DNA from 2 places in the Faecalimonas nexilis genome. Region 2 is predicted to be linked to the other one. Evidence: riboswitches for the same ligand, from Rfam matches in the RefSeq annotation. Region 2 holds a riboswitch; the other holds the start of a gene.
The links. Region 2 has a riboswitch for FMN ahead of ribD (bifunctional diaminohydroxyphosphoribosylaminopyrimidine deaminase/5-amino-6-(5-phosphoribosylamino)uracil reductase RibD). Riboswitches for the same ligand answer to the same signal wherever they lie in the genome.
Positions count from the first base shown of each region.

Region 1: another riboswitch for FMN. It lies ahead of AC6I5B_RS03960 (ECF transporter S component); the one in region 2 lies ahead of ribD (bifunctional diaminohydroxyphosphoribosylaminopyrimidine deaminase/5-amino-6-(5-phosphoribosylamino)uracil reductase RibD).

Region 1 is NZ_AP029189.1:817,703-823,395, forward strand. Features, by position in the region: gene AC6I5B_RS03945 (beta-glucoside-specific PTS transporter subunit IIABC) at 1-8, shown strand, start outside; gene AC6I5B_RS03950 (6-phospho-beta-glucosidase) at 19-1,449, shown strand; partial or broken gene AC6I5B_RS03955 (CapA family protein) at 1,964-3,003, shown strand; FMN riboswitch at 3,070-3,188, shown strand; gene AC6I5B_RS03960 (ECF transporter S component) at 3,295-3,930, shown strand; gene AC6I5B_RS03965 (YcxB family protein) at 4,013-4,522, shown strand; gene tsaE (tRNA (adenosine(37)-N6)-threonylcarbamoyltransferase complex ATPase subunit type 1 TsaE) at 4,538-4,969, shown strand; gene tsaB (tRNA (adenosine(37)-N6)-threonylcarbamoyltransferase complex dimerization subunit type 1 TsaB) at 4,972-5,682, shown strand; gene rimI (ribosomal protein S18-alanine N-acetyltransferase) at 5,666-5,693, shown strand, end outside.
Region 2 is NZ_AP029189.1:3,121,747-3,127,439, reverse strand. Features, by position in the region: gene asnB (asparagine synthase (glutamine-hydrolyzing)) at 1-1,014, shown strand, start outside; partial or broken gene AC6I5B_RS15605 (helix-turn-helix domain-containing protein) at 1,483-1,602, shown strand; FMN riboswitch at 1,730-1,844, shown strand; gene ribD (bifunctional diaminohydroxyphosphoribosylaminopyrimidine deaminase/5-amino-6-(5-phosphoribosylamino)uracil reductase RibD) at 1,981-3,081, shown strand; gene ribE (riboflavin synthase) at 3,066-3,701, shown strand; gene AC6I5B_RS15590 (bifunctional 3,4-dihydroxy-2-butanone-4-phosphate synthase/GTP cyclohydrolase II) at 3,721-4,926, shown strand; gene ribH (6,7-dimethyl-8-ribityllumazine synthase) at 4,927-5,394, shown strand.

The sequences.
Region 1 (5,693 bases), 1.4 Mb from region 2:
CATGTTAGGAGGAGACAAATGCAAAAATTATCAGAAGATTTTCTTTGGGGCGGCGCAGTTGCTGCCCATCAGGTAGAAGGTGGCTGGAATAAAGGCGGAAAAGGAGTCAGCATCGCAGATGTGCTGACAGCGGGAGCGCATGGAGTGGATCGTAAAATTACAGACGGAGTGTTGGAAGGGCATTACTATCCGAACCATGAAGCGGTTGATTTTTACGGACATTATAAAGAAGATATCAAATTATTTGCAGAGATGGGATTCAAATGTTTCCGTACTTCGATTGCATGGACACGTATTTTCCCAAATGGGGACGATGAGTGTGCCAATGAAGAAGGACTTCGATTTTACGATGACTTGTTCGATGAATTGCTCAAATATAATATTGAACCGGTCGTGACACTGTCTCATTTTGAGATGCCGTATCATCTTGTAAAAGCATACGGTGGTTGGAAAAACCGGAAAGTAATTGATTTCTTTGTCAAATATGCAGAGACTGTAATGAAACGTTACCGGGACAAGGTAAAATACTGGATGACATTCAATGAGATTAACAACCAGAAAAATTATAAGTATCCGCTGTTTGGGTATACTTGTTCCGGTGTGATTTTCGAGCAGGAGGAAAATCCGGAAGAGTGCATGTATCAGGTGGTGCATCATGAACTGGTGGCAAGTGCGTTGGTAGTGAAAAAAGGACATGAGATCAATCCAAATTTTCAAATTGGATGTATGCTTGCATGCGTTCCAATTTATCCGTATTCCTGCAATCCAAAAGACATGATGTACTCTGTGGAAGCAATGCATGACCGATACCTGTTTGGAGACGTGCATGTGCGCGGGGCATATCCGTCTTACGCTTTGAAAGAATGGGAGAGAAAAGGATTCCGAATCAAGATGGAAGAGGGAGATTTGGAAATTTTACGTCAGGGTACTGTGGATTATATTGGTTTGAGCTATTATATGACAAATGCGGTGAAGGCAGATCATGTTGCGGAAGGCAATGGAGTTGACGGTTTCCCTGGAAGTGTTCCGAATCCATATGTAAAAATGTCGGACTGGGGATGGCAGATTGATCCAATCGGGCTTCGATATGCACTGAATTTACTATACGAACGCTATCAGAAACCATTGTTTATCGTGGAAAATGGATTTGGAGCAATTGATAAAATAGAAGAGGATGGCACGATTCAGGATGATTATCGAATTGCATATCTGAAAGCGCACATTGAGGAGATGGGAAAAGCAGTGTCACTTGATGGTGTGGAATTGATGGGATACACCCCTTGGGGCTGCATTGACTGTGTTTCTTTCACGACAGGAGAGATGAAAAAACGATATGGATTCATCTATGTTGACAAAGACAATGAAGGAAACGGTACATTAGAGAGAAGAAAGAAGAAATCCTTTGAATGGTATAAACAGGTAATCCAAAGCAATGGAGAAATACTGTAAGCAAGAAAAAAGATGGGGAATTTACCCATCTTTTTTCTTGCTGTCTCTATAGGGCTCTGATAAAATATAAGCAGAAAAACAGTACAAAAGAGGGATGAAGATGGAGAGGCATAAAACAAGAGGTATCCGAAAACGAAGGGCAGAAAAAAGGAAACAAAAGATCCGAAAGCTGTTTTTTGCAGCAGTTTTAGTGCCTTTCATTTTGCTGGCTGTTTTTGCAATCATATTTTTTCAGAAGAGACAAAATGAAAAGTTACTGAGACTTGAAGATGCTAAAAAACAGGAAACATTAAAACAAGAACAGCTAGAAAATGGCAAACAGGAAGTGGAAGAACTTTATCAATCCTATTTGGCAGAAAGAGAAGAGGCAGTGCCGGCGGCAGTAGAAGAAATGCAGTCCTTTTCGGACTGGTTTTTTGAAACTTATCCGGAAAAAGCAAAAAAGGAAGTGCTGGAACTTGCATCGGACGGAAAATTAACAAAAGAATCCGTTTATCATGCTGCAGGGGAGAGCATGCATGTTGCCTATGATCGTTATAAAGGTTATTTGAATGATGCGGAGACCGCAAAACAATATGGAATTTATGAGCGGGATGGGAAAAAAGAAGAACAGGCAGAAGTGACGATTGCCGGAGATCTGTGTTTTGCAGAAGATGGATTTGTGCTGGATCATTATGATGAAGTCAATGATTTGGCACAATGTATTTCCCCAAAATTGTTGGAGATTACAAATGCAAGTGATATTTTTTATGTGAACCATGAATATGCGATCAGTGACCGTGGTGCGTCGCTTGCAGGGAAATATTATACATTTCGGGCACATCCAAAACGTATGGAATTGTTGAAAGAGATGGGGACTGATCTTGTTGCGCTTTCTAACAATCATGTATACGATTATGGTGAAGATGCATTTCAGGATACGATGAAGCTTTTAAAACAGGCAGATATTCCATATGTTGGCGGAGGATCAAACCTGGAAGAAGCAAAAAAGCCGGTATATTTTATTGGAATGGAATTAAGATCGGGTTTGTCGGAGCGTCGAATGCGGAAAAAATTCGCTATACACCACAGGCGGGAGAAGACAGTTCCGGAATTCTGCTTGCATATGATACGACAGCGTACAATCAGGTGATTTCAGATGCAGCAAAACAATGTGATTATCTGATTGCATATATTCATTGGGGGACAGAAGATACAAATGATTTTAATGACGTGCAGCAGCAGATGGGGAGAGAATTCCTGAATTCCGGAGCAGATATTGTTGTGGGCGGTCATCCACATGTCCTGCAAGGAATGGAATATGTAGATGGAAAACCGATTGTATATAGTCTTGGAGATTTTTGGTTTAATGGTGAGACAAAATATACCGGATTATTAAAGCTTCAGATAGACATAGACGGATTGCGGGAAATGTCTTTTGTACCGGCGCTTCAGACAGGATATACAACGCAGTATCTTGATGCAGAAGAAGAACAGATGGAATTATTTGGATTTTTAGAAAATTTGTCTCCGAATGTAGAGATAGATCAAACAGGAGTGATTCGGGAAAAATGATAATGCTTCCGTAAAAAATACTTGAATAACGGCTTATATTGGCATATAATATACGAGAAGTAAATAAGGATTCTTCGGGGCAGGGTGTAATTCCCTACCGGCGGTTACAGTCCGCGACCCATGAAAATGGCTGAACTGGTGGAATTCCAGTACCGACAGTAAAGTCTGGATGTGAGAAGAAGGTGTGTGCAATATATCACAACGATAATAGATGCCCTGAATTTTTTGATTCAGGGCATTTTTGCATGCGCGAAAGAAGAATTCCTTTTGTAAAGAAAAGGAGAGAAAAAAATGAGTACAACAACAATGACAGAAACAAGAGAAAAATCAAAGGAAAGAATTGGAGTGCGCGGTGTCGTGCAGATCGGTATGCTGTCTGCAATTGCGATTATTTTGATGCAGTTTGAAGTACCGCTTCCATTTGCGCCTCCGTTTTACAAAATCGATTTCAGTGAAATTCCGGTGCTGATTGGCTGTTTTGTAATGGGACCATTGGCAGGAGCGATCGTGGAACTGATTAAAGTAATTCTCAATGTGGTGATCAGCGGTACTACAACAGGGGGAGTTGGTGATATAGCGAACTTCTTAATAGGATGTGCAATGTGTGTGCCGGCAGGGATGATTTATAAAAAATATCATACGAGAAAGAGTGCACTTGCGGGAATGGCAGTAGGAACCGTATTTATGACGGTGATCGGGTGTATTCTGAATGCATATGTGCTGCTTCCGGTATACGCAAAAGCATTCGAGATGCCAATCGATGCGTTGGTCGCGATGGGAACAGCTGTGAACCACTCAATTACAAGTCTTTCTACGTTTGTGATTTTTGCAGTAGCTCCGTTTAATTTGCTGAAAGGGGTACTTGTATCTTTCATTGTGTTCCTAATTTATAAGAAAATCAGTCCGATTTTTAAAATGAACAAGTAAGTTGTAACCATGAAAATGCTGTGCTATAATTTTATAGCACAGCATTATTCGTGTGAAATATCAATTTAGATGGAGGAAACACATGTCTGTAAAATTTGAAGTGAAGATGACGGATAAGATCATGTATGATTTTCTGCTGTATCATACGTATACACATATGAGTGGTTTGCTGGGAGCAATGATTGGAGTGCTTGCCCTTGGGATGGGAATCAATTATATGCTGTCGGGAGATTCTATGGCGGCGATGCCGGCATTTATATTAGCGGCACTGTTCTTGGTGGTGACGCCGGTTTCCCTGAAAGGAAAGGCAAAGACACAGGTACAAAGAACGAAGATGTTTCAAAAGCCATTAGAATATGAATTGTCAGAAGAAGGCGTAACGGTAAGACAAGGGGAACTGGAAGTGACCAACAAATGGGAGGATTTTTCCAAGGCGGTCAGCACGAACCGTGCGGTGATTTTATATGTGACAAGGATGCGGGCGCTGATTTTCCCGAGAGAGTCTATGGAAGAGCAGTATGAGGCGGCGGTGAAGATGATTTCTACACATATGCCGCCTAAGAATGTAAAAATCAGACATATTGCAGGATAAAGAGAGGATTTTGAAATGATAATAGAGACAAGAAGTGCACAAGAGACTTATGAACTTGGACTCAAGATCGGAAAAGAAGCAAAAAAGGGCCAAGTTTATACAATGGTAGGAGACCTTGGAGTGGGAAAAACTGTATTTACGCAGGGGATGGCTCATGGACTTGGGATAAAAGAACCAATCAGCAGTCCGACATTTACCATTGTGCAGGTATATGATGATGGCAGAATGCCGTTTTATCATTTCGATGTGTATCGAATTGGTGATATCACAGAGATGGATGAGATCGGTTATGAAGACTATATTTATGGAGAAGGCGTCTCATTGATTGAGTGGGCAAATTTAATTGAAGAGATTCTACCGAAAGAACGGATCGAGATTCAGATTGAAAAAGATTTGGAACAGGGATTCGATTATAGAAAAATTACAATAGAAGAGAGGACGGCGTAGATATGCGGATATTGGCATTGGATAGTTCTGGTTTGGTTGCAACTGTCGCAATCGTGGAAGAAGAACAGATTTTGGCGGAGTATACAGTGAATTATAAAAAGACACATTCACAGACGTTACTTCCGATGTTGGATGAGATTGTCAAAATGACAGAGTTTGACCTGAACACATTGGATGCGATTGCGGTGGCAGGAGGACCTGGATCATTTACCGGACTTCGTATTGGTTCCGCAACTGCAAAAGGACTTGGTCTGGCATTGAACAAACCATTGATCCATATTCCGACAGTGGACGGATTGGCGTACAATTTATATGGAAATTCCGGACTGCTCTGTCCGATTATGGACGCAAGGCGAAATCAGGTATATACAGGATTATATCGTTTTGAAGGGGAACAGTTTGAAATTGTAGAAGAACAGATGGCAATTTCGCTGGAAGAATTAATAGGAAAATTAAATGCATATGGAGAAAAAGTGACATTTCTGGGGGATGGTGTTCCGGTTTATCAAACACAATTAAAAGAAGGACTTCAAACGGAATATCATTTTGCACCGGCACATAAAAACCGTCAAAGTGCGGCAGCAGTAGGAGCGCTCGCAATGCAATACTTAAAAGAAGGAAAGACGGAGACCGCAATGGAGCACCAGCCGGATTATCTGCGCCTGTCTCAGGCAGAAAGGGAGCGGGCAGAAAAAAATGCAAAGCTTTCGTAATATGAAAAAGC
Region 2 (5,693 bases):
ACGACACTTCAGGAAATCATGCCGGAAGTGAAGGCAAAGGATGAGACAGTAGAATCGTTCTTATCCGGCGGCGTGGATTCTTCCTACGTGCTTGCAATGTCTGAGGCGAAAGTAGCAGATTGCTGTGGATATGAGGAAGAGAGATTTGACGAATCAAGGATGGCAGAAGAGACAGCAAACCTTCTTGGACGAACATTTTCCAGACGCGTTATCACGCCGGAGGAGTATTTTGAGACAGTACCTTATGTCATGTACAATATGGAGCAGCCACTTGGGGATGCGTCAGCAATTGTTTTTGCAATCGGATGTAAAGCGACAGCAGAGCATACGAAGATCTGCTACTCAGGTGAAGGAGCAGATGAGTTCTTTGGAGGATATAATATGTATCGCAATGCAGAGCGATACGGTGAGAATCTGAAGGATTTTTATGTTGGAAACACGAACATCATGAAAGAAGATGAGAAACAAAAGATTTTGAAGCATTATGATCCAGATGTGCTGCCGATTGAAGTTGCGGCTCCGATTTATGAAGAGATGGAAGGGTTAGACCCACTTTCGAAAATGTCCAATGTCGATATTCAGATTTGGCTGGAAGGAGATATTTACCTTAATGTCGATAAGATGAGCGAGGCGGCGGGATTGGAGATCCGTATGCCACTGACAGACCGGAGAATTTTTGATATTGCATCGAGAATGCCGTCTAAATATAAAGTCAATGATGAACAGAACAAGGTGGCATTTCGTACTGCAGCCGCGAAGGTTCTTCCTGAGGAGATTGCTTTCCGTAAGAAACTTGGATTTATTGTGCCGATTCGAATTTGGATGGCAGATGATCGTTACAATCAAGATGTGCGTGCGAAGTTCCAAAGTGAGATGGCAGAGAAATTCTTCAATGTGGACGAGATTAACGCAATTTTTGATGAGTATGTAAATGGAAACTCTGACAATTGGAGAAAAGTGTGGACAATTTATACCTTCCTTGTATGGTATGAGGAATATTTTGTGAAACGCTGATAAAGCGTTAATTTTCAGGGAGATAAGTAATTATCTCTCTGTTTTTGTGTATTTAAGAATGCGTACTACACATTTTTGTATAGAAGAAGTTAAATATCCGTAAATGGGTGTAAGAATACATAAAAAAAGACCGGCACCAATGTGCCAGCCTGAGAAAGGAGAAAAATATATGTAAACGTTTTAAAACGTAATTGTTAGGCGAAGTCCAACAGCCATAAATAAGGTTTTAAATACAACCGTTGTCTTCTTTTATTTGATAAGTTTATTATAAAGGATATTTGTGAGTAAAATATGTCGAAAGAAGAAAAGAATTATGAAATTTCTAAAGAAAATCCTAAGGGATTCTTTCTCACTGGTTAATAAATATTCCGATAAGTTAACCGACCTTCAATTGTGCATAGCGATTCTGTTTGCTATGATATAAATAAGCAAAGGCCCTTGCAAATAAAAAATGGAGGATGAGGATTTATGCAAATTGGAACGGTAATCAGAAAGTATCGAAAAGAAAAGAATATGACACAGGAAGAGATGGCATCTTATCTCGGCGTGACAGCACCTGCGGTGAATAAGTGGGAGAATGGAGTTTCCCAAACAAAAGGATATTAAGAAATAACCTGTGTTTACCTGCTTGCAAATTATTGTATTTGGATAAACGAGAAAAAAACTTTTTATTGACAGATATAATATCAGATATTATAATTGTCCGTAATTGAATAACTATCTTCAGGGCAGGGTGTAATTCCCTACCGGTGGTATAGCCCACGAGCCGAAAGGCATGATTTGGTGAAATTCCAAAGCCGACAGTATAGTCTGGATGAAAGAAGATGAAAGTAAGTTTATGCTTTTTTTGCGTGCTCTGGAATGATTTTATATTGTTTCAGAGCATTTTCTTTAATCGCATAAATCCTCTTTTGCATGTCTTGGATAGATTTTATTCAAGGCATGTATTTTTTTGGAGGTGTAAAAATGAGCGATACAGAATACATGAAATTAGCAATAAAACTGGCAAAAAAAGGTGCTGGCTATGTCAATCCTAATCCTATGGTTGGGGCAGTAATTGTAAAAGATAATCGAATTATAGGACAGGGATACCATGAAATCTTTGGTGGATTGCATGCAGAGAGAAATGCATTAAAAAATTGTAGGGAGTCACCTGTAGGAGCAACACTTTATGTAACACTTGAACCATGCTGTCACTATGGTAAGACACCACCTTGCACAGAAGCAATTATTAAAAGTGGCATTACAAGAGTAGTCGTCGGAACTTTAGACTGTAATCCTATTGTGTCTGGAAAAGGTGTAAAGGTACTTGAGGAAAACAACATTCAAGTTGTGATAGGAATTTTAGAAATGGAGTGTCAACAGTTAATCAAAGTTTTTAGAAAATATGTTACAAGGCATATTCCTTATGTTTTTATGAAATATGCAATGACAATGGACGGGAAAATAGCAACTTATACAAATCAATCAAAATGGATAAGTGGCGAAAAAGCGAGAAAACAAGTACATCAATTCAGGCATAAGGTTACTGCGATCATGGTAGGAGTGAATACAGTTATTCAAGATGACCCTTTACTGACATGCCGATTAGAAAACGGGGAAAATCCTATTCGTATCGTATGTGATACAGATTTAAGAACACCCATTACATCAAAAATTATCAAAACAGCGAATGACATTAAAACATATATCGCTACTTCTTCTATTGATGAAAGTAAGATTGCTCTTTACAGAAAATGTGGTTGTGAAATTATTTATACGAAGAAAAAAGGTAATCATATTGACTTAATGAATTTAATGCAATGTTTAGGAAATATGCAGATAGACAGTCTACTTTTAGAGGGTGGAAGTGCAATGAATTGGAGTGCTCTTGAGCAACAGATTGTTGATGAGGTGCAAATTTATATAGCACCTAAAATATTTGGTGGGAGTGCAAAAAGCCCTGTAAGTGGTCAAGGTGTTGCTTTTCCTAATGACGCCATTATGCTTAAACCATATGCTTTTTCTCAAGTGGGAAATGATTATTTCATAGAAAGCGAAGTGATTTATCCATGTTTACAGGAATAATAGAAGAAATCGGTAAAGTAGAAAGAATACAGAAAGATACTTGTAACTGTAAACTATCCATTAAAGCTTCAAAAATATTAGAGGATATACATTTAGGCGACAGCATAGCAGTCAATGGTATCTGCCTTACAGTTACTTGTTTCACTCGACAATCTTTTACAGTTGATGTGATGAATGAAACATGGAACAGAACGGCTCTTAGCCTGTTAAGACATGGAAGCCTTGTGAATTTAGAAAGAGCTATGCCTATGAATGGCAGGTTGGGCGGTCACATTGTTACGGGGCATATTGATGGGACAGGCAGAATATCGTCTGTGCGTAGAGACAAAAATGCGGTGTGGTATCAAATCAATACGCAAAGAGAAATCTTAAATCTAATTGTTGAAAAAGGTTCGATTGCTATTGACGGTATTAGTCTTACTGTCGCAAAAGTATCGAAAGCAGATTTTTCGGTATCCGTTATCCCTCATACTTTGGAGCAAACAATTCTCAAGAATAAACAAGTCGGGGATATGGTAAACCTTGAAAATGATATATTAGGGAAATATGTGCAGAAACTCATAGACAACAGCAATGAAACAGAGTTGTCGAAAGAGTTGTTATGCCGATACGGATTTTAGCAGAAAGGATAAAGGAATTATGAAATATCAAAAAATAAAAGAGGCATTGCAGGCGTTACAAGAGGGAAAACTTGTTTTGGTTATGGACGATAAAGAGAGAGAAAATGAGGGGGATTTAATTTGTTCGGCACAATTTGCGACAACAGAAAATGTTAATTTTATGGCGACTTATGCAAAAGGCTTAATCTGTATGCCTATGAGTGAAAGTCTGGCTAACAGGCTCATGCTTTCCCCTATGGTTGAAGATAATACAGATAACCATGAAACTGCCTTTACAGTTTCTATTGATTATAAGGATACTACAACAGGTATTTCTGCCGAAGAAAGAGGATTAACGGCTCGTATGTGTGTGACTGAGAATGTAAATCCCTTTGACTTTCGTAGACCGGGGCACATGTTTCCTCTGATTGCAAAGAACGGAGGTGCTTTGGAAAGAAATGGACATACAGAAGCAACGGTTGACCTATTGAGGTTGGCTGGCTTAAAAGAATGTGGCTTATGTTGCGAAATTATGAATGAAAACGGGAAAATGATGAGAACACCTGATTTAATTCAGTTTTCTCAAACACACCATATACCTACCCTCACAATTAAAGAATTACAGGAATACAGAAAAGTATATGATTTGCTTGTAGAATGTGTTTCGGTTGTAGAAATGCCTACAAAATATGGGAATTTCAAAGCACATTGTTATATCAATAAATTGAATGGAGAACATCATGTTGCATTGGTTATGGGAGATTTGAATAATGGAAACGATGTGCTATGTCGTGTCCACTCAGAGTGCTTAACAGGAGATGCCTTTGGCTCTTTACGCTGTGATTGTGGACAGCAGTTAGATAAAGCAATGAAAATGATTGCAGAAAATGGTTCTGGTGTATTGCTTTATATGCGACAAGAGGGACGAGGTATCGGGCTTGTCAATAAACTAAAAGCCTATCATTTACAGGATAACGGTATGGATACACTTGACGCCAACCTTGCATTAGGATTTCAAGGCGATTTAAGAGAATATTATATCGGTGCACAGATTTTAAGAGATTTGGGAATAAAATCATTGCATTTACTTACAAATAATCCTGATAAAGTTTATCAGTTAGAAGATTATGGAATGAAAATTTCAAGCAGAGTACCGATTGAAATAGAAGCAAATCCTTATGATAGTTTTTATCTAAAGACAAAGAAAGACCGAATGGGACACATTTTGAATATGGAGGAAAAATAAATGAACACTTTTGAAGGAAATTTAGTAGCAGAAAATATAAAAATCGGTATTGTTGTAGCAAGATTTAATGAGTTTATAACTTCTAAGCTATTAGCAGGTGCATTAGATAATTTGAAAAGAGAAAATGTTGGTGAAAAGGACATAGAGGTAGCTTGGGTTCCGGGAGCATTTGAAATACCTTTGATAGCGTCTAAAATGGCAAAAAGTAAAAAATATGATGCGATTATTTGTTTGGGAGCAGTTATTCGAGGTAGTACAAGCCATTATGATTATGTGTGTAGTGAGGTATCAAAAGGAATTGCTCAAATCAGTTTAAATACCGAAACACCAGTTATGTTTGGTGTTCTTACGACAGATACGATTGAACAGGCGATAGAACGAGCTGGTAGCAAAGCAGGAAATAAAGGCTCTGAATGTGCACAGGGAGCTATTGAAATGGTAAATCTAATTCGTGCATTAGAGGTATAATATGATTGGGGATTAAAAGGTAAAGCGAAAAAGCATAATAGGCGGAGTGATCCAGACACGGCGGTGGGAAAATCTCTTAGATTTTTCCACCGTTTTTAGTGGCTGGTTCACTCCGGCAGTTGAGCGAGCTTGCGAGCGAACAGTAAGCCCCCGTTATCTAACAAGGGGGGCACAAAAAACAAGAAACAATATACACTACTAAGCGGAAAACGCTGTATTTACAAGGTAAAATCGCTTTTAATAGGGTGTTAACTAAAAAGCACTCATTTAATACATAAAAATTGAATAAGACATAGGAA